Regions from separate parts of the Arthrobacter sp. FW306-07-I genome, predicted to be linked through region 3. Evidence: riboswitches for the same ligand, from Rfam matches in the RefSeq annotation. Region 3 holds a riboswitch; each other region holds the start of a gene.

Region 1 (4,271 bases), 1.6 Mb from region 3:
ATACGGCGGTTGCCGTGCTGGGCGGGGTGGACATCCTGGTCAACAACGCCGGGAAGCAGGTGGCCCAGGAGGACCTGCAGGACATCACCGACGAGCAGTTCGACCACACCCTCAAGACCAACGTGTATGCGATGTTCTGGTTGACCAAGGCCGCCGTCCCGCACATGCCGGCCGGCTCAACCATCATCAACACCACCTCCATCCAGGCGTACAACCCGTCCCCCACCCTGGTGGACTACGCCACCACCAAGGCCAGCATCAACAACTTCACCAAGGGACTGGCACAGCAGCTGGCACCCAAGGGAATCCGGGTGAATGCCGTGGCCCCGGGTCCCATCTGGACGCCATTGCAGGTCAGCAGCGGCCAGCCCAAGGAGCAGCTGCCGGAATTCGGCCAGTCGACTCCCCTGGGCCGGGCAGGACAGCCCGCGGAGCTGGCACCCGCCTACGTCTTCCTGGCTTCACCCGAGTCCAGCTACGTGGTAGGGGAAACACTGAACGTCAACGGCGGCAGCCCCACGCCCTAGCCGGTTCCCCGGGCCTGGCTGATCCGCCAACCCGGCGTCAGCCAGCGGCCTGGCCAGCCAGGATCTCATCGGTGGCAGGGTCAGGCTCGCCGTCGAAGAACTGGGCCAGGACAGTCTTGAACACTGTTTCTCCGGGTGCCGCCCGGAGAAACAGTGTCATGGACGACCGCAGCTTCCTGGCATCGATGCCGCCGAAGATGTCCTCCGCGGACTGGTCTGCATGGTTGGCCAGGACCAGGGCGCACTCCAGGAGCCGCGGCCCCAGTACCTCATGATCCAGGTAGGCACGGGCCTCTGCGAGTGAGGAGATGGCGTATTTGCGGGACATTGCGCTCTGCCCCAACCCGGAAATCTGCGGGAAGACGAACCACATCCAGTGGCCGGACTTCCTGCCGACCTGCAGCTCCCCCAGCGCCTGGTCATAGGTGCCGCCGCTGTTTTGCGCGGCAACAAAACGGTCAAGGTCAAAGTGCTCATTCATGCGGATCTCCCGGTTTCGAGGTCAAAGGGTCAAATCTTTTTCAAGGGCGGCTGCCGCCGCCTGAAGCTGCGGGTCGGGGTCGTCCCGCCACCGAGCCAGGACCGCGTTGGCCCGCTGCCGCTCGCGCTCCCCGAGGCCGGACAGCAGCGGCACCAGGACGTCGCCCAGGAGGGGCTGGATCAGGTCTGCAGCCTGGGCAGAACGAAGGAAGCCTTCCAGCCGGGTCAGGTCCGAGTGCCTGAGCAGCCGCACCCGTGACTGCAGCAGCACCACGGCCGCCAACCGGCGCTCAAACACGGGGCGGGAGCCGGGCCGGGGCTGTCCCCACAGGGTGGACGCAAGCATCACCGTGGTGTCGTGGTCCAGGTTCTTGAATTTGCGCAGGGCATCGCGCACCGTGCCGCGCACCGCTCCGATGGAGGAACCGTAAGAGTCCAGCACCCAGCCAAGCCGGTTCCCGACGTCGTCCGCCCGGTACCAGGCGCCCTCGTTCTGGAGGGTCCGGTCAACGAACTCCGCCGCCGCGGACACCACATCCGCAGGGCCAGTCATCGTCCCCGACCGGACGAGGCGTGGCGGATACAAAACGGTGTCCAGGGGCGCGCTTCCAGCCTGCCCTCCGCAATGGGCTCCCCGCACACGGCGCAGGCTCCATAGGTCCCCGCTGCCAGGCGGGCCAGCGCCGCGTCAATCTGGTCCAGGCCGGCCGAGCTCTGCTTCAGGAGCGCCGAAGCCTGCGAGAGCTCAAACGCGATCGTGGCCCCTTCGGGATCGTGCTCGTCATCGACATTGGAGTCCTGCCGGGCCGAATTCGCTGCCTGGATGTCAGCCCGCAGCGCCGGCAGCAACTCCAGGCGCCGCGCCCGCTCCTCTTCGAGCAGTACCCGGAACCGGTCGAAATCTGGCATACAAACAGCCTAGCGGTCGGATCGCGGAGCGCCTGAATGGAAACGGCCAGTGCGATGGAGCCGCGGCAAACATCCCGTGTCCGTGTCCGGGCCGTTACCTATCCTGCAAGCCCGGCTATTAGCCGAGGTCGACACCGGTAACAGCCGTAACGTCCAAACGTTTGCGGAATTCGAGAGGGGAACCTCGTATGTTATCCAAATGTGACAATGCCACCGCATGTGGGTTATGGTCTTCAGGTGTCCCTCTCAGACGGGACATTCCCATCAGTATGCCGAGCCCTGCCACTGATCATGGGATACAACCGCTCCAGCTGGCAGGGACGGGGGAACCAAGTTTCCGCGGCCACTTGTGGCCTTGGGGTTAAGTCGATAGCGCCTCCGTCCATTACGGGGTTGCTTCCGGCCGGGTATCTCCAGCCCGAACCCGACAGCTCACCCCGCAGGCATGGGAGAGGCGATCAACCGTGTCAAAAAATTCCACCACTGCCCGTCACCGCGCAACTCCGGCCCGCTCCATTGTTCTCGAGGGCCTCGCCGTGACAGCCAAGTCCCAGGCCCGCTCGCTGGGCCGCCCCGCGCTCGCAGTTGCTGCAGCGTCCGGCATTGCCTTCGGCGTCGGCGCCCCGGCCCACGCCGGTGTCACCGGCCCTGACACCACGGAAAAGACCAACGTGCAGGCGTACTCCGCACCTGTTGCGGCCCCGGCAGCGGCAGCAGGCAGCGTCCACACCGTAGTTTCCGGCGATACCCTGGGTGCCATTGCGTCTGCTAATGGCGTCAGCCTGAACAGCGTCCTGTCCGCCAACGGACTGGGCCTGTCCTCGATCATCTACCCGGGCGACCAGATCCAGATCCCCGCCGCCGGCTACACCGCGGCACCGGCACCGGCTCCGGCCCCTGCAGCAGCACCCGTGCAGACCGCAGCCGCCGCTCCGGCCAACACCGGCATGAACATGTCCTACGCCTCGGCCACCCCCGTGTCCGCCCCCACCGGCAGCGGCACCGGCGCTGCCATCCTGGCAAACGCCTACGGCCAGCTGGGCATCAAGCAGGACTGCACTGCCATGGTTGAGAAGGCGCTGCGCTCGGTGGGCAAGTCCGTTGGCGATCTTGCCCCCACCCAGTTCTTCCAGTACGGCACCGTGGTCGGCGCTCCTGCGCCCGGCGACCTGATCATCACCTCCGGCCACGTTGGCGTTTACGCCGGCAACGGCCAGGTTGTCAGCGGTGGCGTGAACGGCTACGACACCCAGGTGCACTCCATCAGCTGGCTCGGCGGCTACTCAGCGGTCCGCGTCGCCTAGTCTTCGCATCACCGCAGGCGCCCAACAGCGCAGGCATTAGACAGGAGGGCGGCAGCCGGTCATCCGGCTGCCGCCCTCCTGTCGCATCCGCCGCCTGCCCCCGCAGCCGTCAGGTCCCGCAGAAGGTCATATAGTTGCCGAAGTCCTCGGGGGCGCCTTCGGCGTAGCGTTCCAGCCCGGGCCGCTCGGTGAAGGGGTCACTGACTGCCTCCAAAAGCTGCTGCAAGGGTGACAGGTCTCCGGCCGTGGCAGCGGCCAATGCCTCCTCCACGAGGTGGTTCCTGGGAATGTACGCCGGGTTGACGTTGTCCATCAGCTCCGCGTCCGGTTCGAGTGCCTGCCACCGCTCCGCCCAGGAATCAAACGCAGCCAGATCAAGAACCATGCCGCGCACCGGACGAAGGTCGCCACGGGCGGCCTTGCCCAGGTTACGGAAGAAGAGGGTGTAGTCCACGGGACCGTCCTTCAGGATGGCAAGGGCGCCGTCCACCAAAGCGGACGTGGTTTCCTCGTCACTTCCCCCGCGGCTGCCAAGGCCGAGCTTGGCATTCATGCCACCGGTCCACGCCCTGCTGTAGTGGCCCCGGAAGCCGCCGAGCACCTCCACTGCGGGCGCAACCGCCTGCTCCTGGGCTTCATGGATGAGCGGCAGCATCGCCTCGGCGAGCCGGGCAAGGTTCCATTCAGCAAGAACCGGCTGGTTCGCGTAGGCGTAGCGGCCGCTGACGTCGATGGAACTGTAAACGGCTGCGGGATTGAACGCGTCCATGAACGCGCACGGGCCGTAGTCGATGGTCTCCCCTGAAATGGTCATGTTGTCCGTATTCATGACCCCGTGCACGAATCCCACCAGCATCCAGCGGGCCACCAATTCCGCCTGGGCCGAGACGACCGAGGCGAACAGCTCAAGGTAGGGGTTGTCGGCGTCGGCGGCGTGCGGGTAATGCCTGCTGATGGCGTGGTCCGCCAACCGCTTCAGGAGATCCATGTTTTCGGTGGCACGCGCGTACTGGAAGCTGCCCACGCGCAGGTGGCTGCTTGCCACCCGGGC
Region 2 (4,271 bases), 230 kb from region 3:
GAGCTCGTGGAGCATCCTGGTTCCCCAGGCCTTGATGGGGGTCGGCTCGGTGTGGCTGGTCTATCTGGCCGTGCGGCGGGCCGCAACGCCGGCCACCGGTGATGTCCGGCTTGCGCACCGGGCAGGGCTGCTGGCAGCGGCGGTCCTTGCCCTCACCCCGGTTGCCACCCTGATGTTCCGGTTCAACAACCCGGACGCCCTGCTGGTGCTGCTGATGACAGCAGCCGCGTACGGGTTCCTCCGCGCGGTCCAGGAGGACCGGCCTCGGTGGCTCCTGCTGGCCGGGGTATTCCTGGGCTTTGGGTTTCTCGCCAAGCAGCTTCTGGTCCTGCTGGTGGTTCCGGGGTTCGCCCTCGCCTACATGGTGGCAGCTCCGGGCGGCACCCGGCGGCGGTTGATCCGTCTGGCAGCCGCGGGAGCAGCGATGGTGGTTTCTGCCGGCTGGTGGCTGCTGGCCGTCGAGCTGACGCCGGCGAACATGCGGCCCTACATTGGCGGATCCCAGAACAACTCCATCCTGGATCTGACGTTGGGCTACAACGGCCTGGGCCGGCTCACGGGCGACGAAACGGGCAGTGTGGGCGGTGGCAACGGCTGGGGCGTTCCGGGCCTGTTCCGGATGTTCAACAGCGAGTTCGGCGGCCAGATCGCATGGCTGCTGCCGTCCGCACTCATCCTTGCGGCGGGGCTGCTGTGGGTGGGGCGGCGGGCACCGCGAACAGATGTTGTCCGCGCTTCCGTCATCATCTGGGGCTCGTGGGTCCTGGTAACGGGCCTGGTGTTCAGCTTCATGGCCGGCATCATCCACCCCTACTACGCGGTGGCACTGGCACCGGGAATCGCCGGAATGGCAGGCCTGGGCAGCGTTCTCCTGTGGCAGCGCCGCAGGCAAACTGCTGCCCGCATCTTCCTCGCTTCAGCAGTGGCCGTGGCATCGCTTACGGCCTTCTACCTGCTGGGAACCACGTCCGCCTACGGCCCTTGGCTGCGCTGGCTGGTGCTCGGCGGAGGTTTGGCAGCCGCAGCAGGCATTGGGCTGGGCAAGTTCCTGCGCTTGGCTTCCATGCAGCGGACGACGGCGGCCCTTGCCATCGCTGCGTCGCTCGCCGGTCCGCTGGCCTACTCCGTCACCACCGCGGCTACGGCACACAGCGGGGCGATCGTCAGTGCGGGGCCAGCCTCGGGCTTAGGCGCCGGCGGCCGCGGACCGGGAGGCTTCAGTTCGACCGGCCGGAGCCCTTCGGGCCGGGGCGCCGGACAGGGCGTCACGGGCCAAGGTCCCACGGGGCAGGGCTTCCAGCAGCAGGGTTCCCAGCAGCAGGCCGCCCCGGCCGGAACAAACCCTGACGGCGCTAACTTCGGGGGCAGGCCCGGCGGCGGACTCGGTGGCCTCCTCGGCGCACCTACTCCATCAGCGGATCTTGTGGCCGCGCTCAAAGACGGTGCAACCAATTACACCTGGGCAGCAGCGGTAGTGGGCTCCAACAATGCCGCCGGGTACCAGCTCGCCACGGAACTGCCGGTGATGGACGTGGGCGGCTTCAACGGCACCGACCCCTCCCCCACCCTGGCGCAGTTCCAAGACCTCGTCGCGCAGGGAAAAATCCACTACTTCATTGCCGGCGGGCTATGCCGTCCAGCTCCGGTTCGGATGCCGCCGGCCGGATCGCCGAGTGGGTTTCGCAGAACTTCAGTGCGCAGAGCATCGGCGGCACCACTATCTACCTCCTGGCAGGGTAACAACACGGCCTGGTGTCCTGAACGTAACGATTCGACCGCACGCCAGAAGCAAGCCGGCGCGCTGGAGGCCGTGACTTCCGTTACCTAAATGTGACTTTGCTTCGCTTTTCCTGTACCGTCGATTGGGTGCGGCTCCCGTTCGGGCCGCATATCCCGGGTTGACGCCAAGCTCTGCCGCTTCCCCGGATTCCGATTGAGCAACGGCAGAGGCGGGGGACCCACCGTCCCGGGCGATGAACGCCCTTGGGGTTAAGCACGTACGTGATCTTTCCGTGCGGCCGGATGCCCTCATCCGAACCCGACAGCTAACTCCGCAGGTGTGAGAGGCGATCAATCATGTCCAAAAACACGGCAGAAGCATGCCTGCATGCCAAGGGTAAACATCTGGCACAGCAGGAACCGGCCAAGAAACCAGCAAAGAAGACCAGCCTGGGCGTGCGTGCCGGGATCCTTGCAGCATCCTGCGCGGTGCTCGTGGGGGTAGGCGCGGCAGGCCAGGCAACCAGCAGCATGACCCCGGTGTCATCCACCGAATCAAACTCTTCCACGGCAGCGGCCGATGCCCAAATGAGCATCGAGAAGAGCGAAATCCGCTCCAACCCGGCAGTGTCCGTTCCGGCGGCAATCAGCGTAGCCCCCCAGGCAGCGGAACCAGCCCCCGCGCCTGCACCGGCGGCCCCCGCAGCGGAAGCCCCGGCACCTGCCGCGGCTCCGGCACCCGCCCCGGCACCTGCCCCGGCTCCGGCACCCGCTCCTGCACCTGCGCCGGCACCCGTCGTCGCGGTGAATGATCCCGCCGGTGCCCAGGCTTATGCTGCCGGCCAGCTGGCAACCTTTGGCTGGGGACCTGACCAGATGCAGTGCCTGCAGACGCTGTGGACCAAGGAGTCCGACTGGACCACCACGGCCACGAATCCCAGCAGCGGCGCCTACGGCATCGTCCAGTCCCTGCCTGCAGAGAAGATGGCCAGCGCCGGCGCTGACTACCTGACCAACTACCGCACGCAGATCAACTGGGGCCTGGATTACATCAAGAAGAGCTACCAGTCTCCGTGCGGTGCGCTGAACTTCCACCTGGCGCACAACTGGTACTAGGCACCTCTCCCTGGCATAGCGCCGCAAAGGGAAACCTTCAGCTGAACCTCCCGGCTCCAAGGACAGCCGACGGCGTCTCCCGCCACCCGCCGTCGTACGCCTTGGCCACGGGGTAACGCCGGGGATTCCAGCGACAGACCGCGGGCCGCATCATCACGATGCGGCCCGCGGTCTGTTTTAAGCGTTGCTGGGCGTACTGCCGGCCTGAGCTGCATCCTGCCCGGCATTCCGCCAAGGGATGTACTGGACGGCCCACTTATTGCCGTCCGGGTCGGCGAAGTAAACGAAGTGGCCCCAAGGCAGCACTTCGATGTCACTGACGTCCACACCATTGTTCTTCAGGTGGTCATGCGCCTTTTGGATGTCGTCGACCACCATCTGGAGGGTGGTTCCCGTGCCGGGAGGGGCGTCCAAAAGCCCCTCGCCCATGCAGATGGAGCAGGCAGAGCCGAGCGGCGTCAGCTGTACGAAGCGCACGTGGTCCGACGGCCGCTCGTCGTAGTCCGCGTTGAAGCCCACCTTGTTGACATAGAAGTCCTTGGCGCGGTCAACGTCGGATACAGGGACAAAGACAAGTTCGAGTTTCCAGTCCATCCGCACAGGCTAGCGGCGGCACACCGATTGAAAAAGGGTAAAAACTACCCTGCGATGCCGTAGAGCCGGTCGCCGGCGTCGCCCAGGCCGGGAACGATGTAGGACTTCTCGTTGAGCTTCTCGTCGATGGAGGCCAGGACGATGTGCACGTTCGCGCCCGAGAGTTCCTCTTCCAGCCGTGCCAGGCCTTCAGGGGCAGCCAGCAGGCAGATGCAGGTGACGTCGGAAGCGCCCCGCTTGAACAGGAACTTGATGGCCTCACGCAGGGTGCCGCCGGTGGCCAGCATGGGGTCCAGCACGAAGACCTGGCGGCCCGTCAGGTCCTCCGGAAGGCGCTCGGCATAGGTGATGATGTCCAGCGTTTCCTCGTCCCGGGCCATACCCAGGAAGCCCACCTCGGCCGTGGGGACCAGCTTGGTCATGCCCTCCAGCATTCCCAGGCCGGCACGCAGAATGGGAACCACCAGCGGTGTGGGCTTGGTGAATGCCGTGCCGATGGTGGTGCTGACTGGCGTCTGGATGGTGACGGGCTCCGTGCGGACCTCCCGCGTGGCTTCGTAAGCCAGCAGGGTCACCAGCTCTTCCGTCAGCTGGCGGAATACCGGCGACGGCGTGTTCTTGTCCCGCAGGACGGTGAGCTTGTGGGCGACCAGGGGGTGGTCAACAACGAGAGTGCGCATCCCCCAAAACTATCATCCGGCGGTGTCCTTGCCTCGGCTGCCGGACGCGCCCTGCTTGCCGGCATCGCCGCCGTCGTGCACGGATTCGAGGACGACGTCCCGCACCACGGGACGATCGAACGTGGGGGCCGGACCCGCATGCTGCTTGCGCCTCAACAGGTG
Region 3 (4,271 bases):
AGCCTGGTGGAGGCGATGAAGAGCTACGTGCCTGCTTCCGGCGTGACCATCAGCCGCCTCGCGGAGCCGATCCAGGTGGAGCCGGAGCTGCTGTCGCAGTTGGACGAAGGCGGAATCCGGCCCGGCGCTGCAGTGGCCCTGGAGCGCGTGGGCGACTACATCTCGGTGCGGGTGGCCGGGATTGAAGGAGCGCTGGAGCTTCCGCCGGAGGTTGCCGCACACGTCTTTGTGGCCGTCAAGCAGGGCTGAAGCGAAACTTCCATACCCCGGACCTGCCCTTCCAGCCAAAGATAACGGAATTGTTACCTAGGGTCTTAAGCCCCTATAGTAGAACCAGTCGTTTGAAACTTAAGCGTTACCTGATCCGGAGCCGAGCTCTGCCAGCGGATCGGGTGCACGAGTCGTTACTGGCAGAGGCGGGGGAACCACAAGCGGCAGCGGGGGACTGCCTTGGGGTGAAGTCCGTCAGCAGCAAGCCTCTCCAGTGAAGGATTCTTCCGGGAATACCCCTGCGCAGAAGCTTGCCCTTGGCGGGCCGGGTCTTTGATCTCTCTGACCCGAATCCGACAGCTAACTCCGCAGGCTTTTCCAGAGAGGAACCCTTCTTGACCATGCACACCCCCCGGGGACGCCGCCGTGCTGCCGGCCCCCCTTCGGCGCCGCGGGTTGTCGAAGTTGTCGCAGCGGAGCGCCCCCGCGACCTCCATCGCGACGCCCGCCGCCGCCGGGGTCCGTTCCGCCAGATGACGGAGTTTGCCGCTGCCAGCGGCATCGGCCAGAAGGCCGGCATTGCCCTGGCAGCCACCGGCCTGGTGCTGACCGTGACCGTGCCCGCCACAAGTCCCGTTATGGCCACTGATGCCGCCGGCAGCGCCCCGCTTGCAGCCTCCTCAGTCACGCCGCAGCCCGAGATCTCGGCCGACATCGGTGCCCAGATCGACTTCAGCCGGTCCGCCGTGGTGACCCAGGCGGACCCGGACGGGAAGCTAAAGCAACTGCTGAGTGCCCAGTCGGCCGGCTCCGTGACGCGTGCCGCGTCAGCCGGCACCCTGGCTGCACCGCTGGCATCCCTTGCCACCGCTTCCCCCTTCGGTTATCGGGTCAGCCCGATTACTGGAGGCTCGGGCGACTTCCACCGGGGCCAGGACTTCGTGGCGCAGTGTGGGACATCCGTCCTGGCGGCCGCCACGGGTACCGTGACCTTCGCGGGCTGGCATCAGTTCGGCGGCGGAAACCGAGTGGTCATCGACCACGGGAACGGGCTGGAAACCACGTACAACCACCTGTCGTCCTTCAATGTGAAGGTGGGCCAGACCGTCTCCCGCGGGGACGTGGTGGCGCTGAGCGGCACCACTGGTGCGTCCACCGGCTGCCACCTGCACTTCGAAGTCCAGGTCAATGGCGAAGTGGTCGATCCCATGGGCTGGTTGTAACCGAATGATTGCGCACTCTCAGATCGCCGTGACTAGCCGTGACCTGAATGTGACATTGAAACAAAACTGCTGTACCGTCTAACTCGCGTCAACTTTTCCGAAGTTGACGCTCTTGAGTGGATTGCCTAACTCTGCCACCGCTCAAGGTCCGTTCGCATTTCATCGTCTGGCAGGGGCGGGGGAACCAATTTCGGCCTTCATCCAGAAGGCCTTGGGGTTAAGTCACAAGCTTCCCAGGAAGCAGCGTGGCCGGGTGACTCCCATCCGAATCCGACAGCTCACCTCGCAGGCATTGGGAGAGGCTACCTTCGTGTCTTCACGCCATAATTCTGCGCGCCACCGTGCGCAAACGGTTCGCACCAACCCCTTGGATGCCGTTTCCAAGGCCGTGAGTGCAAATGCCGGGACCGTAGGCCGCCAGGCTGCCGTTGTGGCAGCCGCCTCGGGCCTGATCCTGAGCATGGGCCTGCCGGCCACTGCTGCTGATACCACTGCCGGTGTCTCAGCTTCCACTGAGTCCGGTTCGGCCCAAACGGCCCTCGCCGTCACCGCTGCCCCCACCGCCACGGTTTCCTTTGAACGTCCCGTGGTCAAAACCGCCGCTGCTCCCAAGGTGCAGCCGGTGCGTACCCAGTCCACCGACACGGCCAACGCTGCTGCTGCTGCCGGCCAGGACGCCGCGCCGGCCGCCAAGACCGCCCAGACCGTCTCCTCGGCGGCGACCTCGGGCATCGCAGCCATTGCCTACACCGGCATCGGCCACTCGTACGTGTGGGGCGGCACCAGCCCCGTCACCGGCTGGGACTGCTCCGGGTTCGTGCAGTGGGTTTACGCCCAGGCAGGCATCAGCATTCCCCGCACCAACGCGTGGAGCATCATGACCCCCACCTCCGCGCCGCAGCCGGGTGACCTGGTTGTCCAGAACGGTGGCGCCCACGTTGGCATCTACGTCGGCAACGGCATGATGATCAGCGCACTCAACCCCTCACAGGGCACGCTGCTCCACTCGCCTGCAGCCACCGGTACCTCGTCGTACTACCACCTCAACAAATAGTTCTTGGGCTCCGTGCTCCAAGGGCTATTTCTTTGCCCAAAGCTTCTTCGCTAGAAACCACATCCCCGTTCGGGACGCGCCGGCGTACCCCCAAGATGCCGGCGCGTCCAACACACTTTGCCTGCCTACCTGCGGTTGCAAGGAAAACGAAAGAGAGAACTGATGACGACTCGTGCTACCGCACGGCACCGCGCCGAGGTCACCAAGACCAACTCGATCGCTGTCATTGCCAAGGCTGTCAGCGACAACGCCGGGGGCATGGGCCGCCAGGCTGCGGTCATCGCCGCCGCTTCCGGCCTGGTCCTGACCAGCGGCATTGCGGCCAACGCCGCCGATGCCAACGTCAAGCGCGACTCTGCTCCCGCCTCCGCGCTGGAAGTTGAATCCGCCGTCGACGCCCCGATTTCCGCCGCTTCCACCATTGCGATCAGCTTCGAGAAGCCAGCTGTGACCACCACGCCGGCCCCCGTCGTCGAGCCCGAGCCCCAGGTTCAGGTGGAGGAAGCTGCCCCTGCTCCCGCCGCCCAGCCCGTTGCCGCTCCCAAGGTCACCGCCAAGGTCGCCACCGCCGCTGCCCCGGCCGCTCCCGCAGCCCAGGCTTCTGCCAGCGGCAAGGGTGCTGCAATCCTCTCCGCCGCCTACGCCCAGCTTGGCGTCCACCAGGACTGCACCATGCTGGTGACCAACGCCCTGGCCGCCGTCGGCATCCACTTCCACGACTGGCCCGCCGGCTACCTGTCCCTGGGGGACACGGTGCCTGCTTCCCAGGCACAGCCCGGCGACCTGATCTACTACGCCGATGGTGGCGGAGGAATGGCACACATCGCTGTTTACGCCGGAAACGGCATGGCCGTGCATGGCGGCTTCAACGGCAACGACACCGTGGTCTTCAGCGCAAACGTGGGCTCCGGGCCGGTTTTCATCCACGTCAGGTAAGCACCGCATGTCCGGCACTGGCAACAGGCAGTGCTTGTCCAAGGACCCCCGCCCTCGCAGCGGGGGTCCTTGGCGTTTAAGAAGTTCCCCGCAGGGGACTGATGCCTGCCCTGCTGGGGAACGTTCCCCGCAGGGAATCCGGGCGGCGATTACCTGATTTTGCACTTCTCTGTTTACTCTTGTGATGTCGATCCATAGCCCGGACATGCCGAGGGCAGCCGGCCCTCGTGCCCCTGACGGGTGCGGCCGTGAAGAGGTAAGTGCATGCGCACTCTCGTTCTGAATGCTGGATATGAACCGCTGGCGGTCATTACTTTCCGCCGGGCGCTGGTGCTTGTGCTCACGGGCAAGGCGAGCGTCGTGGCCGAAGGGGATGACCCTGTCGTGGGACCCACGGACGTCCTGGGCCGCCCGTCCGTGATCCTCCTCAACCGGTACATCCGGCCCCGATACAACCACTCCACGGCTGTCAGCCGCAGGGGCGTACTCAGACGCGACGGCCATAAATGCGCATACTGCGGCAAGGCAGCGCATACCATCGACCATGTGCACCCCAAGTCCCGGGGCGGGGCTGACTCGTGGGAGAACCTGGTGGCAGCCTGCCTTCGCTGCAACAACGTCAAGGGCGACCACACCCCGACCGAGATGGGCTGGAGCCTGCGCTTTGTGCCGGAGCCTCCGCGCGGCACCATCTGGCAGATCAAGGAACTGGAAAAGCCCACGCCCGCGTGGGATCCGTTCCTCCTGCCCGAACGCGCCGCCTGACCTCCGCTTTCGACGGGAGTGATCGCTGCCCCGCCTGATGGCTAGGCTGGGGGAGTGCAAGAGAACAGCCTGGTTTTTGATGC

The links. A riboswitch is a leader RNA that binds a small molecule or an ion and turns the genes downstream of it on or off. The one in region 3 is predicted to bind cyclic di-AMP.
Region 1: another riboswitch for cyclic di-AMP. It lies ahead of LFT46_RS11150 (C40 family peptidase); the one in region 3 lies ahead of LFT46_RS04095 (C40 family peptidase).
Region 2: another riboswitch for cyclic di-AMP. It lies ahead of LFT46_RS03110 (hypothetical protein); the one in region 3 lies ahead of LFT46_RS04095 (C40 family peptidase).

What each region holds. Positions count from the first base shown of each region.
Region 1 is NZ_CP084550.1:2,416,428-2,420,698, forward strand. It holds gene LFT46_RS11130 (glucose 1-dehydrogenase) at 1-527, shown strand, start outside; gene LFT46_RS11135 (DUF1810 domain-containing protein) at 565-1,008, opposite strand; gene LFT46_RS11140 (DNA alkylation repair protein) at 1,030-1,560, opposite strand; gene LFT46_RS11145 (TraR/DksA family transcriptional regulator) at 1,557-1,916, opposite strand; cyclic di-AMP (ydaO/yuaA leader) riboswitch at 2,207-2,377, shown strand; gene LFT46_RS11150 (C40 family peptidase) at 2,381-3,220, shown strand; gene LFT46_RS11155 (protein adenylyltransferase SelO) at 3,330-4,271, opposite strand, start outside.
Region 2 is NZ_CP084550.1:635,454-639,724, reverse strand. It holds gene LFT46_RS03115 (ArnT family glycosyltransferase) at 1-1,828, shown strand, start outside; cyclic di-AMP (ydaO/yuaA leader) riboswitch at 1,911-2,071, shown strand; gene LFT46_RS03110 (hypothetical protein) at 2,077-2,835, shown strand; gene LFT46_RS03105 (glyoxalase superfamily protein) at 3,013-3,429, opposite strand; gene upp (uracil phosphoribosyltransferase) at 3,474-4,109, opposite strand; gene LFT46_RS03095 (phosphatase PAP2 family protein) at 4,122-4,271, opposite strand, start outside.
Region 3 is NZ_CP084550.1:866,337-870,607, forward strand. It holds gene LFT46_RS04085 (metal-dependent transcriptional regulator) at 1-249, shown strand, start outside; cyclic di-AMP (ydaO/yuaA leader) riboswitch at 390-601, shown strand; gene LFT46_RS04090 (M23 family metallopeptidase) at 612-1,433, shown strand; cyclic di-AMP (ydaO/yuaA leader) riboswitch at 1,562-1,739, shown strand; gene LFT46_RS04095 (C40 family peptidase) at 1,864-2,487, shown strand; gene LFT46_RS04100 (NlpC/P60 family protein) at 2,650-3,423, shown strand; gene LFT46_RS04105 (HNH endonuclease) at 3,688-4,188, shown strand; gene mobA (molybdenum cofactor guanylyltransferase) at 4,243-4,271, shown strand, end outside.